Regions from separate parts of the Variovorax sp. GW821-FHT06D12 genome, predicted to be linked through region 3. Evidence: predicted binding sites of a transcription regulator. Region 3 holds the regulator's gene; each other region holds the start of a gene.
What was found. The regulator sigma-54, encoded in region 3, starts transcription at its own class of promoters, with help from an activator protein. The targets are predictions, from matches to a motif close to TGGCANGNAANCTGCTTT.
Positions count from the first base shown of each region.

Region 1: the regulator sigma-54 is predicted to act here: its motif matches at 1,060-1,077, upstream of nirB (nitrite reductase large subunit NirB).
Region 2: the regulator sigma-54 is predicted to act here: its motif matches at 1,211-1,228, upstream of AC07SQ_RS14590 (ammonium transporter).

Region 1 covers NZ_JBWKRI010000002.1:849,783-852,044, reverse strand. Annotated here, with positions in the region: gene nirB (nitrite reductase large subunit NirB) at 1-850, opposite strand, end outside; gene AC07SQ_RS10320 (YbaK/EbsC family protein) at 1,300-1,788, shown strand; gene AC07SQ_RS10315 (DUF1289 domain-containing protein) at 1,785-2,054, shown strand; gene AC07SQ_RS10310 (2-hydroxychromene-2-carboxylate isomerase) at 2,051-2,262, shown strand, end outside.
Region 2 covers NZ_JBWKRI010000004.1:189,863-192,124, forward strand. Annotated here, with positions in the region: gene AC07SQ_RS14590 (ammonium transporter) at 1-1,174, opposite strand, end outside; gene AC07SQ_RS14595 (sulfite exporter TauE/SafE family protein) at 1,594-2,262, shown strand, end outside.
Region 3 covers NZ_JBWKRI010000004.1:384,713-386,974, forward strand. Annotated here, with positions in the region: gene lptB (LPS export ABC transporter ATP-binding protein) at 1-168, shown strand, start outside; gene rpoN (RNA polymerase factor sigma-54) at 186-1,775, shown strand; gene AC07SQ_RS15465 (phospholipase D family protein) at 1,786-2,262, shown strand, end outside.

The DNA.
Region 1 (2,262 bases), on a different contig from region 3:
TCTGTTCGTTCCACGACGCGCATTCGCCGATGGCGTAGACGTTGCGGTCGCTGGTGCGGCAGTGGCTGTCGATCGCCACGCCGCCGCGCGGACCCACGGCCAGCAGGCTCTGGCGCGCCAGTTCGTCGCGCGGGCGGATGCCGGCGGAGAACACGATCATGTCGGTCTCCAGGTGCGTGCCGTCGGCGAACACCATGCGGTGCCGCGCGCTCGCGCCGTCGACGATCTCCACCGTGTTGCGCCCGGTGTGCACGTGCAGGCCCAGTGCCTCGATGCTGCCGCGCAATGCACGGCCGCCGCCTTCGTCGACCTGCACCGCCATCAGGCGCGGCGCGAACTCGACCACGTGCGTTTCCAGGCCCATGTCGCGCAGCGCCTTGGCGCATTCCAGGCCCAGCAGGCCGCCGCCCACCACCACGCCGCTGCGCGATTTGGCGCCGCAGGCCTTCATGGCGTCCAGGTCCTCGATGGTGCGGTAGACAAAGCAGTTCGGCCGGTCGCGGCCCGGCACGGCCGGCACGAAGGGGTTGGAGCCGGTGGCCAGCACCAGCTTGTCGTAGGCGATCACCTCGCCGTCGGCCGTGGTGACGGTGTTGTTGCGCCGCTCGACGGCCACGGCCCGCGCGGCCAGGCGCAGCGTGAAGCCGCTGCGCTCGAAGAAGCCGGGCTCGACCAGCGACAGGTCGTCGGCCGTCTTGCCGGAGAAGTACTCGGACAGGTGCACCCGGTCGTAGGCCGGGCGCGGCTCTTCGCACAGCACGGTGACCTGTGCGCCGGGAATGCCGAGCGTGTGGAGTTGCTCGAGGAACTTGTGGCCGACCATGCCGTGGCCGATGACTGCGATCTTCATTGGGGGTCCTGCACGCAACCGGTCCTGGAAGGCGCCCCCGCAGCCGCTGTCGAACGGACAGCGTCGTTGGGGCCCCCGCGACGGAACGGATGCGAAATGGGTTGGAGCAGACGAACCGGCGGCGGGCGGCCATCGGTGCGCTTGAACCCCGCCGTCGTTAGCGGAGGCATTGCGAACCCGCCGCAGAGGCCGGTGGGTCGCCACCGTGTTCAGCAATAAGCGTGCCGCGCTCAAAGGCCCGTGTGGCGGGCCTTGCTGGCCGGTGGCGCACCGAAAGCGGACCGGCGCCGGCGCGCCGCGCACGGGCGTCGTGCGCCGGCGCTCTCCGCATTGGTGCGCCGGGGTTGAAGGGCGGATGGGGGCGGTGGCGTCGGTGCGCGGGGCTTTTCCGTATGCTCGGGGCCTTGCAACGCAGGGCGAACGCCCCCACGAACCCCGAAGAACTTGCCATGTGCGGCTCCGAACTCCATTCCCTTCCTGAAGGTGTCCAGCGCGTCTCCCGCGTGCTGCAGGACGCCGGCCATCCCCATGCGCCCCGCATGCTCGACGACGCCTGCCGCACCGCGCAGCAGGCCGCCGACGCGCTCGGCATCTCGGTCGGGCAGATCGCCAAGAGCATCATCTTCCGCCGCAAGAGCGACGAGGCGGCGGTGCTGGTCATCACCTCGGGCGACAAGCGCGTCGACGAGAAGAAGGTCGATGCCATCGTCGGCAAGACCGGCCGCGCCGACGCCGACTTCGTGAAGGCGCGCACCGGCTTCACCATCGGCGGCGTGTCGCCGGTGGGCCATGTGACCAAGCCCGTGGTGCTCATCGACCGCGAGCTGTTCCGCTTCGAGGAGATCTGGGCCGCCGCGGGCCATCCGCACGCCGTGTTCCAGCTGCACCCGACCGATTTAGAGAAGCTCACCGGCGCGCCGGTGGCCGACGTGGTGTGAACTTCGACGAAGCGCATGCACTCGCCGAGCGCGCCGGGACCGTGCAGCGCATGGACGGCGAGGTGCCCTCGCCGTGCTCGTCGGTGTGCCGCATGGACCGCCTGAGCGGCTTCTGCGAAGGCTGCCTGCGCACCATTCCCGAGATCGCCGGCTGGAGCAAGATGGAAGACGACAGCCGCCGCCAGGTGTGGCGCGCGATCGAACTGCGGGCCCAGGCCGGCATCTGGCGCGTGCCCGAACCCACCACAGGAGACCACGACGCATGAAGCACATCGACTTCTATCTCGATTTCATCTCGCCCTACGCGCACCTGGCGTTCGAGCACCTGCCCGAGGCGCTCGAAGGCCTGAGCGTGAGCGTGGCCTACAAGCCGGTGCTGTTGGGCGCGCTGCTCAAGCACCACGGCCAGCTCGGTCCGGCCGAGATTCCTTCGAAGCGCAGCTGGACCTACCGCCACGTGCTGTGGCTGGGCCA
Region 2 (2,262 bases), 190 kb from region 3:
CGCGCAATCCGACCAGCACATGCACCAGGAACAGCACGATGGCCGTGCCCGCCGCGCTGTAGATCGCCACACTGGCGACCGCGATCGCCTGCGTCAGCACATTGCCCGCCGCGCCCGAGATGCGCGGGTCGGCGAACACGCCGGTGAGCAGCGCGCCCACGATGCCGCCGATGCCGTGCACGCCGAACACGTCGAGCGAGTCGTCCGCACCGAGCAGGTGCTTCAGGCCCGTGGCGCCCCAGTAGCAGGCCAGCCCGGCGATGGCGCCGATGGCCAGCGCCGACAGTGGCGTGACGAAGCCGGCCGCCGGCGTGATCGCCACCAGCCCGGCCACGAGGCCGGAGCACAGGCCCAGCAGCGAGGGGCTGCGGCGCACGATCCATTCGCCGATCATCCAGCTCATGGCGCCAGCCGCCGCCGCGATGTGCGTCACCAACATGGCCAGGCCGGCGCGCCCGTCGGCCGCCACCGCCGAGCCGGCATTGAAGCCGAACCAGCCCACCCACAGCAGGCCCGCGCCCGTCATGGTGAGCGCCAGGCTGTAGGGCTCGAAGGCCTCGCGCCCGTAGCCCCGGCGCGGCCCGAGCGCATAGGCGCACACCAGCCCCGCGATGCCCGCGTTGACGTGCACCACCGAGCCGCCCGCGAAGTCGAGCGCGCCCATCTGCGCGAGCCAGCCGCCCGGCTCCCACACCCAGTGCGCCACGGGCGCATACACGAGCACGCTCCACAGCAGCGCGAACCACAGCAGCGCCGAGAAGCGCATGCGCTCGACAAAGGCGCCGAGCACCAGCGCGGTGGTGATGATCGCGAAGCTCAGCTGGAACATGGCGTAGACCGATTCCGGCACGTTCGGCGCCACATGGCTCACGGCCACCTGGCCGGCCTCCTTCAGGTACTCGAAGCCCGAGAAGCCGATGCGCGAGAGCTTGCCCAGCCAGGGCCAGCCGGGCGTGAAGGCCAGCGAGTAGCCGAGCGCGAACCAGGTCAGCGAGACCACCGCGGCGATCGCCACCACCCCGGCCATGGTCGCCAGCACGTTCTTGCGCCGCACCATGCCGGCATAGAAGAGCGCGATGCCGGGCAGCGTCATCAACAGCACCAGCGCGGTCGAGGTCATCATCCAGGCGGTGTCGGCCGCGTTCAGGGAGGCTTGGGGTGCCAGCAGGGCCATGACCGTTTCTTCTTGGAGTGGTGGACAGAAGGCCCGTGTGCACGAGTCATGCCATCTTGTTAACTGACTGAAACACTTTGGTTTCCCAACCGGAGGGTCGAAGTAACACGAAGCGGGTAATTCCTAATGCACCGGGCGGGTGCGCGCTTGCACAATCTGCGCACTCGCGACGGGCCCTGCTCGTACTGCCGAGGGTCCGAGGAGACAAGCTTCCGATCGATCAACAAGAACATTCTTCAAAGGCTCCGTACGAGATGCCTGTCTGATATTTGAAAAGCGCCGCTGGTCGGCGCTTTTTTTTGCCCGTTCACAGCACGGACGCGGGTGCTTTCTTCCAAGCCAAACAAGCCTCCTGGCCAGCCCGTACCGGCCACCACAGCTATCGTTTCGATAGCGATTCCGGTGAGACAATCGCCCGCATGGAAATGCTGGTGGTCACGGGCGCCTCACTGCTCGCGGGTTTTATCGATGCGATCGTGGGCGGCGGCGGGTTGATCCTGGTGCCGGCCCTCTTTGCGGTGTTTCCGGGCGCGCCGCCCGCCACGCTGCTGGGCACCAACAAGAGCGCGTCCATCTGGGGCACGGCGGCCTCGGCGGCCCAGTTCAGCCAGCGGGTGCAGATGCGCTGGGGCGCGATGTGGCCGGCCGCGCTGCTGGGTTTCGGCGGCTCGATGCTCGGCGCCTGGACCGTCACGGTCTTCCCGGGCGACTTCCTGCGCCGGGCGCTGCCGGTCATCCTGCTGGGCGTGCTGATCTACACGCTGGCGCGCAAGGACATGGGCCGGCTGCACGCGCCGCGCTTCAGCGGCCGTGCCGAGACGCTGGCGGCCAGCACCATCGGCCTGACCATCGGTTTCTACGACGGCTTCTTCGGGCCGGGCACGGGCAGCTTCCTGGTGTTCCTGTTCGTGCGCTGGATGGGCTACGACTTCCTCAACGCCTCGGCCTCGGCCAAGGTCATCAACACGCTGACCAACGCCGCCGCGCTGATCCTGCTGGCCGCCAAGGGCCACGTCTGGTGGCACTACGGGCTGGTGATGGCGGTGGCCAACGTGGCCGGCAGCCTGGTCGGCACGCGCGTGGCGCTG
Region 3 (2,262 bases):
GGCATCGGCGTGCTCATCACCGACCACAACGTGCGTGAGACGCTGGGCATCTGCGATCACGCGTTCATCATCAGCGACGGGCACGTGCTGGCACAAGGCACACCCTCGGAGATCGTCGACAACGCCGAGGTACGCAGGGTGTACCTGGGCGAGCACTTCCGCATGTAAGGGAGGGTCGGGTCTCCATGAAGCAAGGGCTGTCCCTTCGCGTCTCGCAGCATCTGGCCTTGACGCCTCAGCTGCAGCAGTCGATCCGGCTTCTGCAGCTCTCCACGCTCGAGTTGAGCCAGGAGGTCGAGCAGATGCTGGACGAGAACCCGTTCCTCGAACGCACCGCGGAAGAAGCGGCGCGCGAGGAGTTCGGGCTGGACACGGCCGACGCGCCGGTGCCGCGCGACGACGCGGGCGAGGGCGAGGCCGAGTTCACGCCGTCCGCCGCCAGCACTTCCTCCACGTCCAGCGACACCACCACCTCGACCCCCGACACCGACGGCCCCGCCGCCGAGATCGCCGAGCGCGAGCCCGACTGGGAAGGCGACGGCACCGTCGACATGGCGCCCGACGACAGCGAGTGGGGCAGCGACGCGCCCGCGCGCCAGAACAACCTGGGCGACGACGAGCGTGCCGACGCCACCGAACTCGCGCGCAGCCAGGAGTCGCTGCAGTCGTTCCTGCACCGCCAGGCGCTGAGCCTGCGGCTCAATGAAAACGACTGCGCCGCGCTGCGCTTTTTGATCGAGTCGCTCAACGACGACGGCTACCTCGAAGACTCGCTGCCCGCATTGGCCTCGGGCCTGGCGGGCGACGACAACGACCAGTTCGACGACCTCGTGCACCACTTCCAGGTGGCGCTGGGCCTGCTGCAGAGCCTGGAGCCGGCCGGCGTCGGCGCGCGCGACCTCGGCGAATGCCTGAGCATCCAGCTGAAGGCGCTCGCCAGCGAAGACGAGACCGAGGCCGACGCGCTCGTGCGCAAGACCGCCATCGCGATCTGCAAGCAGCCGATGGAGCTGCTCGCGCGGCGCGACTTCAAGCGCCTGGCCACGCTCACGCGCACCAACGAAGAGCTGGTGCGCTCGGCGCTGCAGATCATTGCGCGGCTCGAACCCAAGCCGGGCCGCCGTTTCGTCGACGTCGAGCGCAACATCGTCATTCCCGACGTGATCGTCACCAAGACCGGGCGCGGCACCAACGTGAAGTTCCGCGTCATGCTCAACCCCGAGGTCATGCCGCGCCTGCGCGTGCACGACATCTACGCCGGTGCGCTCAAGTCGCACAAGGGCGAGGGCAGCCAGGCGCTGTCGCAGCGGCTGCAGGAGGCGCGCTGGTTCATCAAGAACATCCAGCAGCGCTTCGACACCATCCTGCGCGTGAGCAACGCCATCGTCGAGCGGCAGAAGAGCTACTTCGTGCACGGCGAACTCGCGATGCGCCCGCTGGTGCTGCGAGAGATCGCCGACGAGCTGGGCCTGCACGAATCGACCATCTCGCGCGTGACCACCGCCAAGTACATGGCCACGCCGTTCGGCACGGTCGAGCTCAAGTACTTCTTCGGCTCGGCGCTCGGCACCGAGACTGGCGGCAACGCATCGAGCACCGCGGTGCGCGCGCTCATCAAGCAGTTCGTGAGCTCCGAGAGCATCAAGAAGCCGCTGTCGGACAGCCAGATCTCCGAGATGCTGAAAGAGCAGGGCATCGAGTGCGCACGCCGTACCGTGGCCAAATACCGCGAAGCGCTTCGCATCGCGCCGGCCAACCTTCGCAAGGCCCTGTAGAAAGCCACCGATGACCCGTCGCCTGCTGTCGCGTTGTGGGCATTGGGTCTTCGCCATCGTGGCTGCATCGCTGTTCGCCGGCTGCGCCACCTTGCCCGACGAGGCGCCGCGCCCGCCCACCAAGGCCATCGCCGTCTCGAACGACACCGCGCTCGGCCGCATCGCGCTGGCCTCGCAGCCCGACCCCGACCTGAGCGGCTTTCGCCTGATGCCCGGCGGCGACTTCGCCTTCGACACCCGCATCCAGCTCGCGCGCCGCGCCCAGCGCACGCTCGACGTGCAGTACTACCAGATCGAGAACGACGAGACCGGCCGCTACCTGCTGCGCACCCTGCGCGATGCGGCGCAACGCGGCGTGCGCGTGCGCCTGTTGATGGACGACCTGTACACCTCCGGCGAAGACGAGCTGCTGCTCGGCCTGGCCGCCACGCCGAACGTGGAGCTGCGCCTGTTCAACCCGTTCCCGGCCGGGCGCGGCAGCCTGCTC